Regions from separate parts of the Burkholderia gladioli genome, predicted to be linked through region 3. Evidence: predicted binding sites of a transcription regulator. Region 3 holds the regulator's gene; each other region holds the start of a gene.
What was found. Region 3 encodes FliA, which starts transcription of late flagellar genes. Its sites were predicted from a motif close to CTAAAGTTTNNNNNNNNNNNGCCGNTA; they were not measured.
Positions count from the first base shown of each region.

Region 1: a site for FliA is predicted at 5,430-5,456, ahead of flgK (flagellar hook-associated protein FlgK). Genes of this name have one in related genera too.
Region 2: a site for FliA is predicted at 2,983-3,009, ahead of BM43_RS28645 (DUF4088 family protein). Genes of this name have one in related genera too.

Region 1 is NZ_CP009323.1:1,339,457-1,347,318, forward strand. Features, by position in the region: gene BM43_RS22920 (transcriptional regulator GcvA) at 1-579, shown strand, start outside; gene BM43_RS22925 (solute carrier family 23 protein) at 608-1,912, opposite strand; gene flgL (flagellar hook-associated protein FlgL) at 2,157-3,386, opposite strand; gene flgK (flagellar hook-associated protein FlgK) at 3,401-5,386, opposite strand; gene BM43_RS22940 (flagellar brake protein) at 5,509-6,264, opposite strand; gene flgJ (flagellar assembly peptidoglycan hydrolase FlgJ) at 6,519-7,496, opposite strand; gene BM43_RS22950 (flagellar basal body P-ring protein FlgI) at 7,496-7,862, opposite strand, start outside.
Region 2 is NZ_CP009323.1:2,597,781-2,605,642, forward strand. Features, by position in the region: gene BM43_RS28630 (MATE family efflux transporter) at 1-678, opposite strand, end outside; gene BM43_RS28635 (RNA-binding S4 domain-containing protein) at 930-1,148, opposite strand; gene BM43_RS41975 (hypothetical protein) at 1,509-1,952, shown strand; gene BM43_RS28645 (DUF4088 family protein) at 2,064-2,852, opposite strand; gene BM43_RS28650 (AzlD domain-containing protein) at 3,127-3,465, opposite strand; gene BM43_RS28655 (AzlC family ABC transporter permease) at 3,462-4,226, opposite strand; gene BM43_RS28660 (AraC family transcriptional regulator) at 4,320-5,234, opposite strand; gene BM43_RS28665 (CreA family protein) at 5,268-5,744, opposite strand; tRNA gene BM43_RS28670 (tRNA-Asn) at 5,927-6,002, opposite strand; tRNA gene BM43_RS28675 (tRNA-Asn) at 6,062-6,137, opposite strand; gene fdxA (ferredoxin FdxA) at 6,248-6,571, opposite strand; gene pncB (nicotinate phosphoribosyltransferase) at 6,877-7,862, shown strand, end outside.
Region 3 is NZ_CP009323.1:1,743,592-1,751,453, forward strand. Features, by position in the region: gene flhB (flagellar biosynthesis protein FlhB) at 1-717, shown strand, start outside; gene flhA (flagellar biosynthesis protein FlhA) at 714-2,816, shown strand; gene flhF (flagellar biosynthesis GTPase FlhF) at 2,813-4,585, shown strand; gene BM43_RS24745 (nucleotide-binding protein) at 4,578-5,390, shown strand; gene BM43_RS24750 (RNA polymerase sigma factor FliA) at 5,416-6,180, shown strand; S-adenosyl-L-homocysteine riboswitch at 6,324-6,392, shown strand; gene ahcY (adenosylhomocysteinase) at 6,491-7,862, shown strand, end outside.

The DNA.
Region 1 (7,862 bases), 400 kb from region 3:
ACCATCGCGATGAAGTGGCTGCTGCCGCGGCTGTCGCGCTTTCAGCGCGAGATGCCCAACGTGGAGCTGAAGCTGTCGACCTCGGACGCGCCGCTCGACACGCTCGACGGCCAGTTCGACGTGGCGATACGCAGCGGCCCGGGGCGCTGGCCGAACCGCGCGAGCGGCCACTTCCTCGACGAGACGGTGCTGCCCGTGTGCAGTCCGAAGCTCCTGCGGCAGATGCCGATCGCCTCGGCCGAGGATCTCGCGCGCCATGTGCTGCTGCATTCGGATACGCGGCCCTCGGCCTGGCGCGACTGGTTCGCGGCGGCCGGCACGCCGCTGCGCGCGCGCAAGCGGCAGTCCTTCGATCACTTCTACCTGGCCCTGCAGGCCGCGGTGGACGGGCTGGGCGTGGCGCTCGGCCCGCTGCCCCTGCTCGACGAGGAGCTGGCCAGCGGCCGGCTGGTCGCGCCGCTGGCGGGCCCGCGCATCGCCACGCGGCGCTACTGGTGGATCGCGGCGCGCGAGGCCTCGCCGCCGGTATTGAAGTTCTGCGCCTGGCTCGACGCGCAGGCCCGCCGCGCCGAAGCCTGAAGCGCGGCCGGCCGGCCCGCGCCGCCGTTCACACCACCGGGCCCGGCTCCTTCTCGCGGCGCAGCAGCGCGTGCAGCAGGATCGCGCCGAAGGTGGCGGTGCCGATCCCGCCCAGCGCGAAGCCGCCCAGCTTCAGCGAGAAATCGCCGGCGCCGAGCACCAGGGTGACGGCCGCCACGATCAGGTTGCGGTTGTCGGAGAAGTCGACCCGGTTCACCACCCAGATCCGCGCGCCGGTCACGGCGATCAGGCCGAACACCACGATCGACACGCCGCCCAGCACCGGGCCCGGGATGGTGCTGATCAGCGCGCCGAACTTCGGCGAGAAGCCCAGCACGATCGCGATCAGCGCCGCCACCGCGAACACCAGGGTCGAGTAGATGCGGGTGACCGCCATCACGCCGATGTTCTCGGCATAGGTGGTCACGCCGGTGCCGCCGGCGCTGCCCGACACGATGGTGGCCAGCGCGTCGCCGATGAAGGCGCGGCCGACGTAGCGGTCGAGGTTGTGGCCCGTCATCGCGCTGACCGCCTTGATATGGCCGAGGTTCTCGGCCACCAGGATCACCGCCACCGGCGCGAGCAGCAGCATCGCGTGCGGGTCGAACACCGGCGCCGTGAAATGCGGCACGCCGAACCAGGCTGCGTGGCCGACGATCGAGAAGTCGATCGGCTTGCCCAGGCCGAGCCCGTTGGCGACCACCGCGTAGATCGCGTAGGCGATCAGCAGGCCGATCAGGATCAGCAGGCGCTGCATCATGCCGCGCGCGAACACCGCCACGCCGCCCACGCACAGCACGGTGAGCAGCGCCATCACGCTGTCGAAGGTGCTGGCGCTCACGCCCTTGACGGCGATCGGCGCGAGATTGAGGCCGATCACGGCGACGATCGCGCCGGTCACCACCGGCGGCATCAGGGTCTCGATCCAGCGCGTGCCGATCGCCGAGACGATCAAGCCGATCACGCCATAGGCCAGCCCGCAGGCGATGATGCCGCCCAGCGCGAGCGGGATGTTGGCATTCATGCCGCTGCCGCCGTAGCCGGTCACGGCGATCACCAGGCCGATGAAGGCGAAGCTCGAGCCGAGGTAGCTCGGCACGCGCCCGCCCACCAGCACGAAGAACAGCAGGGTGCCGATGCCCGACATGAAGATGCAGAGGTTCGGATCGAAGCCCATCAGCAGCGGCGCGAGCACGGTCGAGCCGAACATCGCCACCACGTGCTGCACGCCCATCGCCACCATCTGCGGCCAGGGCAGCCGCTCGTCGGGCGCGACCACGCGATCGGCGCCGCGCTCGGCCACGCGCCAGCGCGGGAAATAGGAATCGGCCATCGCGGGCTCTCCTGTCGGAAGGGGGGGCTTGTCGGGAACGGCCGGCGCGCGCGGCGCCGCCGGGGCGAATCAGGCGCGAGTGTACGAAGCGCGAACGCCGCTGACAAGAAGGGATGACACAGGGATGATGCGCGCTGAGGGTTGAAGCCTGGCTGGAGGCGGAGCGCGGCGGAAACGGGAGGGACGGCGGGGACACCGCGCGGCGCCGGCCGAGCCGGATCGGGCCCGGCCGGCGCCGCGTGACTCAGTTCAGATACTGGAACAGCGAGAGGTTCTGCACCTGCGAGAAGGCCTTCTGCGCGGCCGTCAGCGCGTTCTGCACCTGCAGCAGCTGCGTGATCGCGGTCGGCATGTCGGCCTGCTGGAGGTCGGACAGCGAGTTGGTGGCCACCAGCGCATTGCTCGAGGTGATGGTCTGCATCGCCTTGACCTCGGTTTCGCGGCCGCCCACCGAGGCCTGCACGGTGGTGATGTTGGCCAGCGAGTTGTTGACCTTGGTCAGCGCGGTCGACATCGAGTTCACGAAGCTCGCGGTGGCGGCGCCGTCGCTGCCCACCGGCGCCTTGAGCGCGGCGATCGCCGCGTCGAGCGCGCCGAAGATGTCGGCCCCGGCGGCCGGCGCGGGCGTCAGCGAGAAGCTGTCGCCGGCATTCGGCGAACCCGAGATCACCAGGCTCTGGCTGCCGACCTGGATCGCGCTGCCGGCCTGGTAGGCCTGCGCGGCGCCGGTGGTCGGCGGCGTGGTGGAGTTGTCGGTCACCGTGTAGGTGGGTGCCGTCGAGGTGCCGCCGAAGGTGATCGTGTAGGCGTGGTTGTTGGTCGGGTCGCCCGGCTTGCCGGCCGTCACCGCGCCGATGGTGCCGGTGCCGGTGTTGCCCGCGGCGCCGGTCGGCACCGGCAGGCTGCCGGTCGAGGGCACCGAGAGGAACACGTTCACGCCGCTGTCGCCCTGCGCCACGCTCAGCGTGTCGGAGATCTGCACGTTGCGCTGGCCGGTGTCGCCCGAGAAGGTCACGCCGCCGGCCGGCGAATTGGTGAACGGCTGCGACGAGCCCTGGAAACCCGCGAAGATGTAGTTGCCGGCGCCGTCGGTGGTGTTGGCCAGGCTCAGCAGCGTGTCGCGCTGGCCCTGCAGCTGCGAGGCGAGCGCCGCGCGGTCGCTGTCCGACATGGTGCCGTTGATCGCGCTGCTCAGGCGCGAGACGATCGAGTTCAGCGTGCCGGTCACGCTCGAGAGCGTCGAATCCTCCAGGCCCAGCGCGGAGAGCGCGGTGTTCTGGTTCGCCGAGTATTGCGAGAGCGTGGCCGAGGTGGCCGACAGCTGCACCGCCTGCGCGGCGCCCAGCGGATTGTCGGCCGGCGTCTGCAGCAGGTTGCCGCTCGCCACCTGCTGGTACAGGGTGGAGATCTGCGACTCCTGGTTGTTCATCAGCTCGATGTTCTGCGTATAGAACTGCGAGGTGGCGATGCGCATGATGATCGATTCCGTCAGTTGAAGATGCCGAGCAGCGTGCTGAACAGCGTGGAGGCGGTCTGGATCACCTTCGCGTTGGCCTGGTACATCTGCTGGTACTGCATCAGGTTCACGGCTTCCTCGTTCTGGTTCACGCCCGACACCGATTGCTGCTGGGTGGTGATCTGGCTGACCACGCCGGCCTGCACCGAGCTCCTGGCCGACAGGCTCGCCGCGGCGTTGCCGACGTTGTTGACGTAGGAGCTGTAGGCCGCGCTCAGCGTGGTGCTGCCGCCGTCGAAGGCCTTCGAGGTGGCCAGCGCCGACAGCAGCTGGGCGTTGCGGCCGTCGTTGGTGCCGCTGCTGCCGCCCTGGATGGTGAAGGTGTCGCCGTCCGCGGGCGCGCCCGAGACCGACACCGTCACGTTGTTCATCAGGTTGGTGTCGGTCGGCGGCTGGACCGTGCTGGTGATGGTCAGCGTGGCGCCCTTGCTGGCGTCGTAGGGCACCTGGGTGTTCGCGTCGGTGATCGCCACGGTGGTGGGCGGGGTGGTGCCGATGGTCACCGTGGTGCCGGCCTGGAACCCCGTCAGCGACTTCGAGGCCGCGTTGTAGGTCAGCGTGGTGGTCGACGAGGGAATCTGGTAGCCGGTCGTGACGCTGCCCGCGGTGATCGCGCCGGTGCCCGTGTTGGTGGCGGTCTTCTGCGCGAACACCGGCGCACCGGAGGCGATGGTCGCGCCGCTCACCACGCCGAAGCTGTTCAGCGCGCCGCGGGTCGGCTCGATGGTGAACGAATCGCCCGGCTGCATGGTGCCGGTGGCCGACAGCTTCAGGCCGCCGAGCGTGGCCGGCAGCGAGTTTGCGGTGCCCGCCACGGTGCCGGTGGTCTTGTTGGTCAGCGTGTAGGTGGTGCCGTCGTAGGACAGCGTGAAATCGCTGGTCGGCGGCTGCTGGGCATTGTCGAAGGCCGCCGTGAGCGTGGCGTTGCCGGTGTTGTTGGCATTGGTGATGGTGGTCGGCGTCGGCAGGTTGAACAGGTTGCCGCCCACCTTGCCGTTCAGGTCCACGCCCAGCGCGTTCTGCGCATTGGTCTGGGCCGCGAAGCTGACCGCGATCGCGCCGAGCTGCGCCTCGGCCGGATCGAGCGTCTGGGTGCGGAACTGCAGCGCGCCGCCGATCGAGCCGCCGGTCACGCTGCTGTCGGGCACCACGGTGGTGGTGGCCGCGCCGTTGACGGTGCCCTGCACCGTCAACGACAGCTCGCTCGGGTCCGCCGCCGAGGGCGCGGTCGACAGTTGGTAGCTGTTGTTGCCCACCACCAGCGGCTGGCCGTTGCCGATCGAGACGTTGTAGTTGCCGTTGACCTGGGTGACCTGCACGCCCACGTACTGCGACAGGCTGGCGACCGCCTGGTCGCGCTGGTCGAGCAACTGGTTGGGCGGCTGGCCCTGCGAGCCGGCCGCCGAGATCTGCTGGTTGAGCTGGGCGATCTGCGCGGTCAGCGCGTTGACGCTGGTGACCGAGCTCTGCAGCTGCTGGTTGACCTGGGTGCGCAGCGCGTCGAACTGCGCGCCTGCCGCGTTGATCTGGGTGGCCAGCGTCTGGCCGGCGGCCAGCGCGGTCTGCTGGGTGCTCTGGTTGCCGGCGTTGTTGGCGACCGTCTGCAGGCCCGAGAAGTAGCTGGAGATCGCCGCGCCGATCCCGGCCGACGGATTGCCGACGTAGTTGTTCAGCGTCGCGACCAGGGCCGAGTACGAGCTCAGCGCGCTGGCGGTGGTGTTGGCCGAATTGAGCTGGTCCGACAGGTACTGGCTGAACTGGCGCTGCACCGTGACGGTGGTCACGCCGCTCGGGCTGAAGCCGTTCGGCGTGTACTGGCCGTCCGATTCGGCGAAGATCGGGCGCTCGACCGAGTAGCCCGGGGTCGCCTGGTTGGAGATGTTCTGGCCGGTCGTGTTGATACCCCAGAGCGCGGCGTTGATGCCGCTGAGTCCGAGGTTCAGGAGATTGCTGGACATGAGTGCCGGCCGCGAACGGCCTCCGGGAAAGGGACACCCGGTATAACGGCCGCGCGCGGCGGAAATTGAGGCCGCGCGCGAGAAAAACCGCGGCGCCGGGAGCCGCCGACGATGACCGGAAATTACGCGCGCGCGAGCTGGCGGCGCTTCACTTCGAGCTGCGTGATCAGGCGCTGCAAGGTGTTCTCGGCGGCGCCCGGCAGCGACACGAAACGGAAGCCGAGCTGGTAGCGGCGCGCGCCGTTGGGCGAATCGGTGATGCGCTGCGAGACCAGTTGCAGGTCGAGCGCGAGCTTGCCGTGGCCGGCCAGGTTCAGCTCGACCTCGGGCAGGGTCACGCCGGGCTCGAGCGCGGCGGCGCGTTCGTCCACGGTGCGCAGGCCGATGCCGCCCAGCGAGAGGTTGTCGATCTCGAACACGAAACCCTCGCCCTCGGGCAGGGTGCCGCGCGCCACGTAAGGCTCCAGCACCGGCGCGTCGACGCGGAAATACTCGCGGCGCTGCACGAAATAGAGCACTTCGGGAAACTTGGCCTGGAAGGCCGGGCGGCCCTCGTAGCTGATCTCGCTCGGGGTGCCGATGGTGAATTCGACGCGCACGCCGTCGGGCAGGGCCTCGAAGGCGCCGTGCGAGGCGCCGAGCAGTTGCGCGTTGTGCGCCTCCACCGCGCCCCAGTCGAAGGTAAACGTTCCCGAGCCGACCTGGACGTCGAGCACCCGCGTGACGATCTGCCCGCCCGGGTAACGGACCGTGAGGAAATCCCCCCGGTTCAGGAGATTGCGCAACTGCACGCCGATTTCGAGCGGGTTGCGACGGCCGTAATCGGGGACGGAATCGTCATCCGCCGACGTTTCGGTCAGTGCTGCTTCGGTCTTCATTGTTGGCTTGCCGGATGTCGTCTGCTTGGCGCCCGGCTTGCCCGGACGCGGTGGCCTGCCCGCGGCTTGCGCGGCCGCTGGTCTCTTGGCGCGCGAGCCCTGCCGGCCCGCAGCGTCAGCGCAAGAGTGTAGATCGAAAACATCCTAAGATCTTTGGCGAATCGTAAATTCGAAACGCCGGCTACCCGGAAATGGGTAGGAGGGAACCCGGCCGGGCCGCCCGGCACGCGTCGCAAGCCAGGCCCGGCGCGGGTTCAGACGATCTGGCGGAGGATCGAGATGAGCTTCTTCGCGTAATGCGGATCGGTCGCGTAGCCGGCGCGCTGCATGCCGGTGGCGAACTTCTCCGGGGTGGTCGAGGCGTTCACCACGCCGGCGTAGCGCGGATTGTTCTTGAGCATGCTGGCGTAGTCGGTCATCGCGTGCTCGTAGGAATCGTAGGCGCGGAACTGCGCCACCACGCGGCGCGGCTGGCCGCCCACGTACTCGGTGGTGACCGCCGACACGGTGCGCCCGGTCCAGTTCTTGGTGGCCTTGATGCCGAACACGTTGTAGCTGCTGCTGCCGTCGCGGCCGCGGATCTCGCGCTTGCCCCAGCCCGATTCGAGCGCGGCCTGGCCGACGATGAAACGCGCCGGGATGCCGGTGGCCGAGCTGGCCGCCTGCGCGGCGTCGGCCACCTTGCCGACGAAGGCGTCCTGGTCGGGCGAGGTGCCGTTGCCCTTGACGGGCGGCGTCAGCGAACTCGCGCCGGTATAGGCGCCCGCGCCGCCGAGCCGGCCGTTGCCGCGCGCGTTGGCCAGCGCCTGCGCCAGCGCGTTGGTGGCGGCCATGCCGCCCTCGTCGCCGCCCATCGCCCCCAGCGCGCCGCCCAGGCCGCCCGCGGCATTGCCGCCGGCGCCGCCGGTGTCCGTGATGTGCGCGGCGCGCATCATCTGCTTCATCAGCGCGTCGGCCACGCCGATCCCGCGCGAGGCCATCTGCTGCGAGAGCTGCTGGTCCAGCATCGAGGTGTAGAGCTTCGAGGTGTTCGAGTCGAACACGCCGTCCTGGGGCGTGGCATCGCGCATGCTCTTCAGCATCATCTGCGAGAACATCGCGTCGAACTGGGTGGCGACCTGCTTCATGCCGGCCGCGGGCGAGGCGTTGGCCTGCCGGCGCAGCGAATCGAAACCCTGCACGTCCAGCGCGAAGCGCTGGGTCAGGTCGTTGGCGTTCGGGAAATTGGCCATCAGATGATCTCCAGGTCGGCCCGCAGCGCGCCCGCGGCCTTCATCGCCTGCAGGATCGACATCAGGTCGGCCGGTGTGGCGCCGAGGGAATTGAGTGCCTTCACCACGTCGGCGAGATTCGCGCCGGCGGTCACCAGGCGCATCGCGCCGTTGTCCTGCTTGAGCTGGATCTGCGACTGCTGCGCCACCACGGTCTGGCCGTTGGAGAAGGCGCCCGGCTGCGAGACCACCGGCTGGGTGTTGACCACCACCGACAGGTTGCCGTGCGCGACCGCGCAGCTCTGCAGCGTCACCATCTGGTTCATCACGATCGAGCCGGTGCGCGCGTTGAGGATCACCTTGGCCGCGGCGCGGTCCGGGTTCACC
Region 2 (7,862 bases), 850 kb from region 3:
GCCGTGCAGCAGCAGCACCAGCGCGATCGCGGTGAGCCAGATGGTGATGGTGGTGGCCACCGCCGAGCCGAGGAAACCGAGCCGCGGCAGGCCGAAGGCGCCGTGGATCAGCCCGTAGTTGAGCACCGCGTTGACGCCCACGCCCGCGATCGAGACCCACAGCAGCCGGCGCGCGGCGCCGATCGCCGGCAGGAAGGAGCGCATCAGGCCCACCCCGATCAGGCTGCCCGGCGCGGCCAGGCACAGCACCCGGCAGTATTCGCCGATATGGCGGGCCAGTTCGGCGGGTTCGTGGAACATCAGCAGCAGCGGCTCGACGAACAGCAGCACCAGGATCGCCGGCAGCGCCAGCAGCAGGGCCAGCGCGACGCCGGTCCAGTAGATGTGCGGGATGCGCTCGTCGGCCTGCGCGCCGCGCGCATGCGCGACGCTGACGCTCACCGAGGTCAGCACGCCCTGCAGCACCGTGACCACCACGAAGAACAGCGTCGCGCCGAGCCCGCCGGCGGCGAGCGAGTCGGGGCCGAGCGAGCCGAGCAGCACCGTGTCGGTGACGCTCATCGCCATCTGCGAGAGCTGCGCGATCGCGAGCGGCGCGGCGAGACGGGCGGTGTCGGCGGCGTGGCGAGAGAAGGAGGGCGGCGCGCTGGCCGCGCGCGAGAAGCCGGGAAGCGACATGGGCGGACCGCGGGTACGTGCCCGCGCTCTGTTGTTGTAGTGAAGCGAGCAGCTTACGTTTTTCCTGCGCGACTGTCGAATCGGCGCCAGAGGGCGCGTCGCGCGTGGGGGCTTGGCGGCGGCGTGGCTTCGCGCGCGGGGCCGGATGAGCGACGCGCGCGGCTCGCCTTGGTGCCGGCCGCGGACGCGTCGCGCGCAAGCGGGTTGCCGACGCGGCCGCGCGCGGCGCCCGTGTCGGCGGCGCGAAGCGCCTAGGCGCCGTGCACGGCGATGCGCGTGTCCTGGAACAGCACCACCTGGCCCGCGCGGATCTTGCAGGTCTTGCGCAGCTCGACGGCGCCGTCCACGCGCACCGCGCCCGAGGCGACCAGCACCTTGGCGGAGCCGCCGCTGTCGGCCACGCCGGTGATCTTGAGCAGGTTGTGCAGTTCGACGTAATCGCCGGTCAGGGTGAAATCGAGGTTGGGCATCGTTCGGGGCGCCGATGACGCGCCCATGTAAAAAAGCAAGGCTCGCATCATAAGCCAGCGCGCCGGCGGCGGCGAGCGCCTTGCGCGGCGGTGCGCGCGCGGGCGCTCGCGACGGGCACGTTCGCTGCGTCATGCAGATCGCGCAAACCCCGGCGCGACCTGCCGTTTCCGCTTTCGCGCCCGCCACTGTAAGCAGATGTGGACGAGCCGCAAGCAAATGAAACGGTGGGTAACAGTCGGGGCTCGCGGCGAACCGGCTGTCGTGAGGGCCGGTCTTTCCTGAAGCCTGCCGCATGTCGCGGCAAGGCGGCGCGGCCGGGTTCGAAGCCGCGTCGAACACTTTCCCCGAGGAGAAATCTCATGTCCAGGATTCGCAAGATGCTGATGGGTGCCGCACTGGTGACGACCACCGTGTTCGCGGCGACTTCCGCGATGGCCCAGGCCGGCGGCGGTGGCGCGGCCGGCGGAGCGGGGGGCGGCGGCGGCGCGGCCGCTGGTGGTGCCGGCGGCGGTGCGGCTGGCGGTGGTGGAATGGGCGGCGGCTCGCAAGGCGCCAATTCCGGCGGCCAGACGGGCGGTACCGACGCGGCGCCGACCGCGCCGGGTAATGGTTCGACCAATGGCATGAGCGGCATGAACGGCAAGGGCAGCACCGGCATGCATCACTCGACGAAGTCGCACTCGAAGACGCGCGCCAACAGTTCCGCGCACGGTGCCAATTCGAAGGCGGGCGACGCCGTGAACGGCAATACCAACGGCATGTCGCCGGCTGGTAACGGCAGCCCCGGCTCGGGCGGCCAGTAAGCCTCGCCGATTAGGCCGCTTGCAAGCCGCTTGCGCGGCGCGGGCCGGGAGCCGTCTGGAACGGGTTCCGGCCCGTTGTCGTGGCGACGGGCGCCGCGCGCCCGCTCTCGTCTATGGCCGCTGCTGCGGCTGGCGCGGCGGATTCTGCGTGGTCGGCGCCTTCGGCGGCGTGGCCACCATGAAGATGCCGCGCAGCCAGGCGGCCAGCCGCGAGAACACGTCGTAGGGCTCCTCGACGAAGATCTCCGGCTTGAGCAGCCGCAGGTATTCCATGATCTGCTGGGCTTCCTGCTTCTGGAACGAACCATGCGCGAGCCCGAGCCGCAGCAGGCCGCGCAGCTCGCCGAGCTTCTCGCGTGCGGTGCTGCCCACGCTCGTCTCGCAGGCCAGCTTGGCCTCGTAGACGCGCTGGCGCAGCGATTCCGCGAGCCGCCAGGCGGGTGTCTGCATGCGCTCCTCGAGGGTCTGGATGTCGTGCACCGCCGACTTGATCTGGCCTGCGAGCGGGTCGACCAGGGCGGCGTCGCCCTGTGCCTCCGAGACGATCGCGGCGGCCCAGTCGTGGCAGGCCTTGGCCAGTTCCTCGGGGGTCCATTCGCTGCGCGAGGCGAAGCCGAAGCCGAAGGTCTCGGCCTGGCGCATCAGGATCTCGACGACGTTCGGGAATTCCTTGTCCAGCGTGCGCTTGGCCCAGGCGTACTGGCCACCCTGCAGCATGCGCTGCACGGCGTGCTCGGTCAGCGGCACCATGTTGTCGAGCAGCTTGGCGCGCAGGAAGTCCTCGAAGGACGGGGTCGCGAACTGCGGATCGAGTTTCAGCGAGACACGCACGAACGCGTCGAAGTCCTTGCGTAGCGACGCAATGGTGTCGTCCTTGATCGACAGCGTGATGTGGCCCATGAATCTCTCGGTACGCGGTGGCTACCGGCGCCGAGTGGGCGCCGGCATGCGCCGTTCGTGCCGGCGGGGCGTTCGCGCGTGCGGCTGCCCCGGCTGCGTCGCGATCGGCGCCAGGAGGGTTTTCCTCCTATATCGGCAGCGGGCGGGGAAACTTGAGGCCGCGCCGGCCGGCGCGGCTGGCACCCTGCACCAGCACCAGCACCAGCACCAGCACCAGCACCAGCACCAGCACCAGCGCCAGCGCCAGCGCCAGCGCCAGCGCCAGCGCCAGCGCTCAGGCCGGCAGCCAGCGCGGAATCACCAGGCCCTGCCAGGCGAAGAAAACCGCGAGCCCGACCGCGATCGTCAGCAAGGGCCGGCGCGTGGCGGCCGAGACGATCACGGCGGCGACGCCGCCGACCAGTTGCGGATTGCGCAGCGAGAGTTCCAGGCCGCCGCCGTGCGGCGCGAGGGTCATCGGCACCACGATCGCGGTCAGCACCGTGACCGGCACGAAGCCGAGCGCGGTGCGCACCAGCGGCGCAAACACCAGCCGTTCGCCGAACAGGAACAGCGTGGTACGGATCGCGTAGGTGACGGCGGCCATGCCGAGCAGGATCAGCAGGTAGTTCACGAGGCGGCCTCCACGCGACGGCGCGCACGTCCGTGGTCGCGCAGCGAGAGCGCGACGCCCACCGCCACGCCCGCCACCACGGCGGCCAGCAAGCCGAGCTTGTAGGGCAGCGCGTGGCAGAGCTGGGCCACCACGCCGGCGGTGACGGCCGCGGCCAGGTAGCGCAAGGCAGCCAACTGCGGCACCACGATCGCGATGAAGGTCGCGGCCATCGCGAAATCGAGCCCGAGCGCCTGCAGGCCCGGGAAGGCCGCGCCGAACAGCAAACCGACCAGGGTCCAGGCCTGCCAGTTCAGGTACATCGCCAGGCCCGAGCCGAAGAAGTAATGCGGGCCGAGTTCGCCGGGGCGCGTGTGGCGGTAGCGTGCGTAGGCGACCGCGAACACCTCGTCGGTCATCAGCGCGCCGAGCGTGGCGCGCCAGCGCAGCGGCAGATGGGCGACATAGGGAGCGAGCGTGGCCGAGTAGAGCAGGTGGCGCAGGTTCACCACCAGGGTGGTGGCGATCACCACCAGCGCGCCGGCGCCGCCCGCCAGCAGGCCGGCCGCGATGAACTGCGCGGAGCCGGCGAACACCACCAGCGACATCAGCTCGCCATGCCACCAGGCAAGCGGCCCGGCCGTCACGAGCGTGCCGAAGATCACGCCGAAGGGCGCGGCGCCGACCATCATCGGAAAGGTGTCGCGCGCGCCGTCGGCGAATTCGCGCAGCGGGCGCCGCGTGGCGGCGGAGTCGATTGGGCTGGGATGGGGCGGGTTCAACGGGAAATCCTCCTGGAGCGCCGAGCATAACGGGGCGCCGCAGGCGGGTCTTGTACGTTCTTGCGCGACGAAAGGGCGGAGCCCTGGCCCCGGCTAGCTGCGCTCGCCCTGCCAGCGGCCCGGCGGCACGCCGAACATCCGCTTGAAGTGGCGCGTGAAATGGCTCTGGTCGACGAAGCCGCTGGCGGCCGCGACCTGCGCGACGGCCACACCCGCGCGCAGCGGCGCGAGTGCACGCTGCAACCGCAGCTGGTTGCGCCAGGCATGCGGCGCCATGCCGGTGCTGCGCGTGAACAGGCGCGCCGCGTGGAACGGCGACAGGCCGGCCGCCTGCGCCACCTCGGCGAGCGTGGCGGGGCCCAGCAGGTCGGCGGCGAGCCGCTCGCGCATGCGTGCCACGCGCGGTTCGTCCGCGGCTGGCGCACCGGCGCGGGGTCGGCTCAGCGCATGACGCACCAGCAGGGTCGAGAGCGCGTCGAGCAGGGCCGTTTCGGCGGCCAGCGGATCGGCGCCGTCGGATGCGAAGGGCGCGGCGGCGAGTGCCACGTCGGCCAGTTCGCCGTCATGGTCGTGAGCTTCGGTGGCGACGCCGCCGGCCTCGAGCAGCCGGTGCGCGATCACCAGGCGCCGCGCGCAGTCGGCGTCGTGGATGGCATCGTCAGGAAACCAGGGCTCGGGCTGCGGCGAGCCGGCGATCTCGTCGGCCAGCGCGTGCAGGAACGCGACCGGCACGTAGGAGACGCGATAGCGCCAGCCGTCCTCGGTCGCACGCGAGCCGGTGTGCACTTCGCCGGGATTGATGATCGGCACGCTGCCGGTGTCGGCCAGGCGTCGGCCGCCGCGATAGGCATAACGCTCGGCGCCGCTCTCGATCACCGGCACGGTGTAGGCCTCGTGCCAGTGCGGCGCGAAACGGTGCTCGCGGTAGCTGGCCGTGACGAGATCGGCATCCGGCAGCAGGGGCGTGCGCCAGTAGCGGGCGGCGTCGGGGAGGTGGGCGGAGCGCATCGCGAGGCGGGCGTGAGGATCGGGCGCGCGGCCTTACTTGAGCGGGATCGGCGTGCCCGCGGGCACCGGCACGGCCGTGACGCTGTTCTTCGCGCTGCCGGTGGCGATCCGGTCGCTGTAGGTCAGGTAGACCAGGGTATTGCGCTTCTTGTCGACCACCCGCACCACGTGCAGGGTCTTGAACACGAAGGACAGGCGCTCGCTGAACACGTCGGTCTGCTGCTTGAGTGGCTGCGTGAAGCCGATCGTGCCCACCTGGCGGCAGGCGATCGAGGCCTCGGTCGGATCCTCGGCCAGGCCCAGGTTGCCCTTGATGCCGCCGGTGCGGGCGCGCGAGACATAGCAGGTCACGCCTTGCACCAGCGGGTCGTCGTAGGCTTCGACCACCACGCGATCGGACCCGGTCAGGCGGAAGTTGGTGTTGACGCTGGCGATTTCCTCCGCGTGCGCGGACACGGGAAGCAGCGGCGCGGCCAGGCAGGCGGCGACGGCAAGGGCGAGACGATTCATGGGCGATGGCCAGGGCAGGAGCGAGGAAGACGACTCTAGCACGGCCGGCACGGGCCAATCGCGCCTCGCGATTCGGGCGCCGGTGGCTGAATCGCGCGGGGAGGGTGAGGTTGCGACGAGGGGAGAAGCGAGCTGGCGCCGAAAAGCAAAAAGGCCCGTCGCATGACGGGCCTTTCGCTATCTGGCTCCCCGACCTGGGCTCGAACCAGGGACCTACGGATTAACAGTCCGGCGCTCTACCGACTGAGCTATCGGGGAATAAATCGGTACTGCGTTTGTTCGTTGCCGACGCGTCTGAAACGACGTACCAGCATTCTTGGCTCCCCGACCTGGGCTCGAACCAGGGACCTACGGATTAACAGTCCGGCGCTCTACCGACTGAGCTATCGGGGAACAAACAGCAGAGAAACGAGATTCTATGAGGCTATGACGAGGGTGTCAAGGCTTTGCGCGAATTTTCTGCGGAAACGGCGAGCCGGCAGCAGCGGGCCCGCCGGGTGCGATCAGCGCTCGAGCAGATGCAGCTTGTCCTGCACGTCCTTCCATTCGTCGGCGTCGCCGGGAGCGGGCTTGGTCTTGGTGATCGACGGCCACAGCTTGGCCAACTCGGCATTGAGCGGCGTGAATTGCTGCTGGTCGCCGGGAACGTCTTCCTCGGCATAGATCGCATTGGTCGGGCACTCGGCCACGCACACGGCGCAGTCGATGCATTCGTCCGGGTCGATCGCGAGAAAATTGGGACCTTCACGGAAGCAATCCACCGGGCACACATCGACGCAATCGGTGTACTTGCACTTGATGCAGCCTTCGGTCACAACGTGAGTCATTCAAAACGCTCCTGCTTGGCGATTATCTGTGTGGGGTAGGCTTTGCGCCAAATGCGGCATTGTAACTGATGAGGAAAACCCGCATCCAGCACCCCGCAGCCGGTCTTATATTGTTTCGTGATTAGTTTATGTCGAGTCCGCGACGCGTCCCCGAGGCCCGGGACGGCAGGCGGCGGCGAGCATGGTCGGTCCCGCATTCGGGTAACATGCGGCAGGCAGACGGGGCGGCGCGCCGACGCAGGTAGCCGGCTCGGTCTCGTCCGATCCCGCGATTTTGCTGAAGCTGCCCCCGGCGGCACCGAATCATGATCATTACTTCGCTGCTCGACACCGACCTGTACAAGTTCACGATGATGCAGGTGGTGCTGCATCACTTCCCGGCCGCCAACGTGGAATACCGGTTCCGCTGCCGGACTCCCGGCGTCGACCTGGTTCCCTATATCGACGAGATCCGGGACGAGGTGCGCGGCCTGTGCCATCTGCGCTTCACCGAGGCCGAACTCGACTACCTGCGCCAGATGCGCTTCATCAAGGGCGACTTCGTCGAATTCTTGGCGCTGTTCCATCTCAACGAGAAGTACATCGAGATCTCGCCCTCGCCCAAGGGCAACGGCGAGATCGACATCGCGATCCGCGGCCCCTGGCTGCATACGATCCTGTTCGAGATCCCGGTGCTGGCGATCGTCAACGAGGTCTATTTCCGCAACACGCAGAGCGAGCCCGACTACGGCGAGGGCCGCGAGCGGCTGCGCGAGAAGATGAAACTGCTCGGCGCGAAGCCCGAGTTCGCCGACTGCAAGATCGCCGACTACGGCACGCGCCGCCGCTTCTCGAAGGTCTGGCACGAGGAGGTGGCGCTGACGCTGCGCAACGGGCTGGGCGCGCAGTTCGCCGGCACCAGCAACGTCTATTACGCGATGAAGCACGGCATCACGCCGCTCGGCACCATGGCGCACGAGTACCTGCAGGCCTGCCAGGCGCTCGGCCCGCGGCTGCGCGATTCGCAGATCTACGGCCTGGAGATGTGGGCCAAGGAATATCGCGGCGACCTCGGTATCGCGCTGTCCGACGTCTACGGCATGGACGCCTTCCTGCGCGACTTCGACATGTACTTCTGCAAGCTGTTCGACGGCGCGCGCCACGATTCGGGCGATCCCTTCGAATGGGGCGAGCGCATGCTGAGCCACTACGAGGCGAACCGCTGCGACCCGCGCACCAAGGTGCTGGTGTTCTCGGACGCGCTCGACATCCCGAAGGTGCTGCAGCTCTACGAGCGGTTCCGCGATCGCTG
Region 3 (7,862 bases):
AGCCGCGAGGAACTGCTCGGCCTGATGATGCTGCCGCTGCACCAGGCGCTGGCCGATACGCTGCACCTGGTGGCGGTGTGCTGCGGGGTGACGGTGGCCGGCATGCTGGTGGTGGCCGGCATGGACGTGCCCTACCAGCTCTGGCAATACAACAAGAAGCTGCGCATGACCAAGGAAGAGGTCAAGCGCGAGCATCGCGAGAACGAGGGCGATCCGCACGTGAAGGGCCGGATTCGCCAGCAGCAGCGCGCCATGGCGCGCCGCCGCATGATGGCCAACGTGCCCAAGGCCGACGTGGTGGTCACCAACCCGACCCACTTCGCCGTGGCGCTGCGCTACACCGACGGCGAGATGCGCGCGCCCAAGGTGGTGGCCAAGGGCATCAACCTGGTGGCCGCGCGCATCCGCGAGCTGGCCGAGGAGCATCGCGTGCCGATCCTGGAAGCGCCGCCGCTGGCGCGCGCGCTTTATCACAACGTCGAACTCGAACGCGAGATCCCGGGTCCGCTGTATTCGGCGGTGGCCGAGGTGCTGGCCTGGGTCTATCAGTTGAAGCGCTTCCGCAGCGAGGGCGGCGCGTTCCCGGCCGAGCCGACCGACCTGGACGTGCCGGCCGAGCTGGACAAGGGCGCGAGCGTCTCGGAACAGGACGAGGCCGAGGAAGCGACCGAGGTACTGGGCGAGGGCGCCGCGCGCCGTGACGGAGGTGCCGCATGAGCACGCCCACCGGAGCGCTCGGCAAGCGCGTCGGCCGGCTGGACGTGGCCAACCTGCGCGCGCTGGCCGGCCCGATCCTGATCTGCATGATCCTCGGCATGATGATCCTGCCGCTGCCGCCGCTGCTGCTGGATCTGCTGTTCACCTTCAATATCGCGCTGTCGGTGATGGTGCTGCTGGTCAGCATGTACACCATGAAGCCGCTCGATTTCGCGGCCTTCCCCAGCGTGCTGCTGTTCTCCACCCTGCTGCGGCTGTCGCTGAACGTGGCCTCCACGCGGGTGGTGCTGCTCGAGGGCCATACCGGCCCCGACGCGGCCGGCCAGGTGATCGAGGCCTTCGGCCACTTCCTGGTGGGCGGCAACTTCGCGGTCGGCATCGTGGTGTTCGTGATCCTGATGATCATCAACTTCACGGTGATCACCAAGGGCGCGGGGCGGATCGCCGAGGTGTCGGCGCGCTTCACGCTCGACGCGATGCCGGGCAAGCAGATGGCGATCGACGCCGACCTCAACGCCGGCCTGATCAACGAGGAGCAGGCCCGCAAGCGGCGCGTGGCGGTGGCCCAGGAAGCCGAGTTCTACGGCTCGATGGACGGCGCCTCGAAGTTCGTGCGCGGCGACGCGATCGCCGGCCTGATCATCATGGCGATCAACGTGATCGGCGGGCTGATCGTCGGCATCGTCCAGCACGACATGAGCTTCGCCGCGGCCGGCAAGAACTACACGCTGTTGACCATCGGCGACGGCCTGGTCGCGCAGATCCCCTCGCTGGTGATCTCGACGGCGGCCGGCGTGATCGTCTCGCGGGTGGCCACCGACGAGGACATCGGCACCCAGATCACCGGGCAGTTGTTCACCAACCCGCGCGTGCTGACCATCACCGGCACCATCATCGTGATGATGGGCCTGATCCCCAACATGCCCCACTTCGCGTTCCTGCTGCTCGGCGGCGGCTCGATCTGGATGGCGCGCGTGATGCGCCGCCGCGAGGCGGCCCGGCACGCGGCCGGCGACCTCACCGAGATCGCCCCGCCCGCGGCGCTGCCGGCCGACAGCCACGAGGCGACCTGGGAGGACGTCACGCTGATCGACACGCTGGGCCTGGAGGTCGGCTACCGGCTGATCCCGCTGGTCGACAACAGCGGCGACGGTGAGCTGCTCAAGCGCATCAAGGGCATCCGCAAGAAGTTCGCGCAGGAAATCGGCTTCCTGCCGCCGGTGATCCATATCCGCGACAACCTCGAGCTGCGCCCCAACGGCTACCGGATCGCCCTGAAGGGCGTCGAGGTCGGCACCGGCGAGGCCTTCCCGGGCCAGTGGCTGGCGATCAACCCCGGCCAGGTGACGGCCGCGCTGCCCGGCGCGCAGACGCGCGACCCGGCCTTCGGCCTGCCGGCGGTGTGGATCGACGTGTCGCAGCGCGAGACGGCGCAGGTTTACGGCTACACGGTGGTGGACGCCAGCACCGTGGTGGCCACCCACCTCAACCACCTGGTGGTGCAGCACGCCGCCGAGCTGCTCGGCCGCCAGGAAGTGCAGGCGCTGCTGGAGCGCACCGGACGCGACGCGCCCTCGCTGGTCGAGGACCTGGTGCCCAAGACGGTCTCGCTGACCACCCTGCAGCGCGTGCTGCAGAACCTGCTCGAGGAAGGCGTGCCGATCCGCGACATGCGCACCATCATCGAGGCGGTGTCCGAGCAGGCCGGCCGCATCACCGATCCCTACGACTTGACCGCCGCGGTGCGCCTGGCGCTGGGCCGCGCGATCACCCAGCAGTGGTACCCGGGCTCGGGCGAGATGCAGGTGATGGGGCTCGACGCGAATCTTGAGCGGGTGCTGTCGCAGGCGCTCGCCACCGGCGCGAATCCCGGCCTCGAGCCGGGGCTCGCGCAGACGCTGCTGATGGGCACGCAGGACGCGATGCTCCGGCAGCAGAACATGGGCCTGCCGCCGGTGCTGCTGGTGCAGCACGCGCTGCGGGCGATGCTCGCGCGCTTCCTGCGCCGCAGCCTGCCGCAACTGAAAGTGCTGTCCTACGCCGAAGTGCCGGAAACACGCACGATCAAAGTCACGAACGTCATCGGGGGTAACGCTTGAACATCCGCAAATTCACCGGCCCGACCAGCCGCGACGCGCTGCGTCTGGTGCGCGAGGCGCTTGGCGGCGATGCCGTGGTGCTGTCGAACCGCACGATCGAGGACGGCTCGGTCGAGATCGTCGCGCTGGCCGACGCCGAGCTGGCCGCGCTCGCGCCGAAGGTGCCTGCCGCCGCGTCGCTGGCCGCGCAGGCACGCGCGCTGCCGCCCGCGACCCGCCCCGCGCCGGCCGAAGCCGCGCCGCGCCTGGCGGTGCCGCCCAATCCCTATGCTTCCGGCGACGTGTTTTCCTCGGTGTTCGGCGCCAGCGCCGAGGCCGACGAGAATGCGAGGGACGCGCATGACGAAGCGCTCGAGGCGGGCGCCGCGCCGGCCGCCGAGGCCGTGCCGCCGACCTCGACGCCCGCGCCCTGGCTGGTCGAGCATGCCCGGCGCCTGACGCGCCGCCACGACGAGATCGTCGCGCCGGCCGCGCGCGCCGAGGCCGCCGTCGATCCGCGCGAGGCCCGCGACAGCCGTGAAGCGGCCGCCGCGCGCGACGAAGGCGTGACGCCCGAATGGGCGCGCGACATCGTGCGCAGCGTCGCCGCGCGCCTGCCGGCCGAAGCCGGCGGCAGCGCCGAGGCGAGCGCCGCGCGCCCGGTTCACGGCGCCCGCGCCGCGCAGGTCCGCGCGGCGGAGCCGGTTGCTCCGGCCGCCGCCAAGCCGGCCGCGCGCGCCGCGAATCTCTCGAATCCCGCCAGCGCCACGATCGCCGACGAGATCAACGCGCGCATCGAGCGCATCGTCAACGAGACCGTGATGAACGAGCTCAGCGCGATGCGCGGCATGATGGAGGAGCAGTTCGCCGGCCTGGTATGGGGCGATCGCCAGCGCCGCAGCCCGCTGCACGGCGCGCTGACCAAGCGCCTGTTCTCGGCCGGCTTCTCGGCCCAGCTGGTGCGCACCGTGGTCGACAACCTGCCGGCCGAGCTGGCCGAGGGCAGCTTCGACGGCGCCTGCGACTGGGCCGAATCGGTGCTGGCCGGCAACCTGCCGGTGCTCGACAGCGAGGATGCGCTGATGGAGCGCGGCGGCGTGTTTGCGCTGATGGGCCCCACCGGCGTCGGCAAGACCACCACCACCGCCAAGCTCGCGGCGCGCTGCGTGATGCGCTTCGGCGCCAGCAAGGTGGCGCTGCTGACCACCGACAGCTACCGGATCGGCGGCCACGAGCAGCTGCGCATCTTCGGCCGCATCCTCGGCGTGCCGGTGCACGCGGTGAAGGACGGCGGCGACCTGCAGCTCGCGCTCTCCGAGCTGCGCAACAAGCACATCGTGCTGATCGACACGATCGGCATGAGCCAGCGCGACCGCACCGTGTCCGACCAGATCGCCATGCTGCAGGGCGCCGACACGCCGGTGCAGCGCCTGCTGCTGCTCAACGCCACCAGCCACGGCGACACCCTCAACGAGGTGGTGCAGGCCTATCGCGGCGCGGGCCAGCCCGACCTGGCCGGCTGCATCCTGACCAAGCTCGACGAGGCCACCAACCTCGGCGGCGTGCTCGACACGGTGATCCGCTACCAACTGCCGGTGCACTACGTGTCGACCGGGCAGAAGGTGCCGGAGAACCTCTACGTGGCGACCCGCAAGTTCCTGCTCAAGAGCGCCTTCTGCGTGCCGCGCGACGGCTCGCCCTTCGTGCCGCACGACGACGAACTGCCCGGCATGCTGTCGGCCCTTGCCGGCCGCCCGGGCGCCGGACATCACGAGGTCTACTTTGGATAAGCACACCACCGATCAAGCCGAAGGGCTGCGGCGCCTGCTGGCCGGCCGCGCGACCCGCATCGTCGCGGTGACGGGCGGCCCGGCCGGGGTCGGCTGCACCACCACGGTGGTCAACCTGGCGGCGGCGCTGGCCGCGCTGGGCAAGGACGTGCTGGTGGTCGACGAGCGCTCCGACGTGGATTCGGCCGCCGCCACGCTGGCCGGCTCCTGGGTGCGCACCGGCAGCACGGTGCGCCACGCGGCCGGCTTCTCGATCTGCGTGGCCGCCGAGCTGGCGCGCGACGGCTATGACGATGCCCGCCTCGCCGCCTACCTGGACGGCGCGGCCGACATCGTGCTGGTCGATGCGCAGCGCGACGCCGAGGGCGCGTTCTCCGCGCTCGCGCGCGCCGCCAACGACGTGCTGGTGGTGACCCGCGTGGCGGGCCCGGCCATCACCGAGGCCTATGCCTGCATGAAGCGGTTGCACTACGCGCATGCGCTCGCGCAGTTCCGGGTGCTGGTCAACCACGTGCAGAGCGCGGCCGACGCGCGCGCGGCCTACGAGAACCTGGCCGGGGTGGCGAGCCGCTATCTCGCGGTGGCGCTCGACGAGGGCGGCTACGTGAGCGCCGATCCGCTGGTGGCGCGCGCCCGCGAGCTGGTGCACACGGTGGTCGACGCCTTCCCCTCGGCGGCCGCCGCGCGCGACTACCGGCAGATCGCGCAGGACCTGCTGTACTGGCCGATGCGCCCGGCGCGCGCGGCCGCTCGGGCCTATGCCGGACATCCGGCGATCGAACGGGGCGCGGCGCACGCCGCCTGACCCACGGGCACTCTGGAGGGAGCCGATGTACAACGCTCAAGGAAAACTGTCCACGTCCGCGACGATGGCCGAAGCGGGGATGGGGCAAGCCGAGGTGCTCGCCAAGTACGCGCCGCTGGTGCGTCGCCTCGGGCTGCAGCTGGTGGCGAAGATGCCGGCCAGCGTCGACCTCGACGACCTGATCCAGGCCGGCATGATCGGCCTGCTCGATGCCGCGAGCCGCTACAAGGAAGACCAGGGCGCGCAGTTCGAGACCTATGCCACGCAGCGCATCCGCGGCGCGATGCTCGACGAGCTGCGCAGCAACGACTGGCTGCCGCGCAGCCTGCGCAAGACCTCGCGCGAGGTGGAGCAGGCCGTGCATCGCGTCGAGCAGCAGCTCGGCCGTTCAGCCAACGAGAGCGAGATCGCCTCGCACCTGGACATGCCGCTGCCCGATTACCAGGCGATGCTGCAGGACCTGCACGGCAGCCAGCTGATCTACTACGAGGATTTCGATCGTTCCGCCGACGACGAGCCCTTCCTCGACCGTTATCGCGTCGATCATTCCGACCCGCTTTCCGCGCTGCTCGACGACCACCTGCGCGCCGCGCTGGTGGAGGCCATCGAGCGGCTGCCCGAGCGCGAGAAGCTGCTGATGTCGCTCTATTACGAGCGGGGCCTGAACCTGCGCGAGATCGGCGCGGTGCTGGAGGTCAGCGAATCGCGCGTGTGCCAGCTGCACAGCCAGGCGGTGGCGCGGCTGCGCGCGCGCCTGCGCGAGCAGGCCTGGGTCGGCGCCGAGCACTGAGGACGGCCGCCGCGCGCGCGCGCGCGGCGCGTCCTGTCCCCGTCCCGGCATTTCGGGACCGATCGAGGCGATTTCAAATAGATACGCATTTCCGTGGCGCGCGTGCGGGAATTCTTCGCGGCACTTTGCTACAATCGCCGTTCGTTTCCAAGGAGCGTTGCGACAGGCATCGGCCTGCCAGGCTTGGAAATCTTCACCGCGCGGCATTCGCCCCGCCGGCGCCGGGTCTGCCGACTCGCCGCGCCGCCCGGGCCGCCGCACTCTGAACGGCGCTCACGTCACCAATCTTTGACCAAGAAAGGAGGGCGTGATGAACGCCGTTATCGACTCGAAAGCCTCGCAGGACTACCTCGTCGCCGACCTGGCACTGGCTGCCTGGGGCCGCAAGGAACTGACCATCGCCGAGACCGAAATGCCCGGCCTGATGCAGATCCGCGACGAATACAAGGCAGCGCAGCCGCTCAAGGGCGCGCGCATCGCCGGCTCGCTGCACATGACGATCCAGACGGGCGTGCTGATCGAGACGCTCAAGGCGCTCGGCGCCGACGTGCGCTGGGCCTCGTGCAACATCTTCTCGACCCAGGACCACGCGGCCGCCGCGATCGTCGAAGCCGGCACGCCGGTGTTCGCCTACAAGGGCGAGACGCTCGACGAATACTGGGAATACTCGCACCGCATCTTCGAATGGCCGAACGGCGAGTTCGCCAACATGATCCTCGACGACGGCGGCGACGCGACCCTGCTGCTGATCCTCGGCTCGAAGGCCGAGAAGGACCGCTCGGTGATCGGCAAGCCGACCAACGAGGAAGAAGTGGCGCTCTACAAGTCGATCGCCGCTCACCTGGACATCGATCCGCAGTGGTACTCGAAGCGCCTGTCGCACATCAAGGGCGTGACGGAGGAAACCACCACCGGTGTGCATCGCCTGTACCAGATGGAAAAGGACGGCCGCCTGCCGTTCCCGGCCTTCAACGTCAACGACTCGGTCACCAAGTCGAAGTTCGACAACCTGTACGGCTGCCGTGAATCGCTGGTGGACGGCATCAAGCGCGCCACCGACGTGATGATCGCCGGCAAGATCGCGGTGGTGGCCGGCTACGGCGACGTGGGCAAGGGCTGCGCGCAGTCGCTGCGCGGCCTGGGCGCGACCGTGTGGGTCACCGAAATCGATCCGATCTGCGCGCTGCAGGCGGCGATGGAAGGCTACCGCGTGGTGACGATGGAATACGCGGCCGACAAGGCCGACATCTTCGTCACGGCCACCGGCAACTTCCACGTGATCAACCACGACCACATGAAGGCGATGCGCCACAACGCGATCGTCTGCAACATCGGCCACTTCGACTCGGAAATCGACATCGCGTCGACACGCCAGTACCAGTGGGAAAACATCAAGCCGCAAGTCGACCACATCATCTTCCCGGACGGCAAGCGCGTGATCCTGCTGGCCGAAGGCCGCCTGGTCAACCTCGGCTGCGCGACGGGCCACCCGTCCTTCGTGATGTCGAACTCGTTCGCCAACCAGACGCTCGCGCAGATCGAACTGTTCGTGCGCGGCGAGCAGTACGAGAACAAGGTCTACGTGCTGCCCAAGCACCTCGACGAGAAGGTCGCGCGCCTGCACCTGGCCCGCATCGGCGCCAACCTGACGGTGCTGTCGGCCGAGCAGGCCTCGTACATCG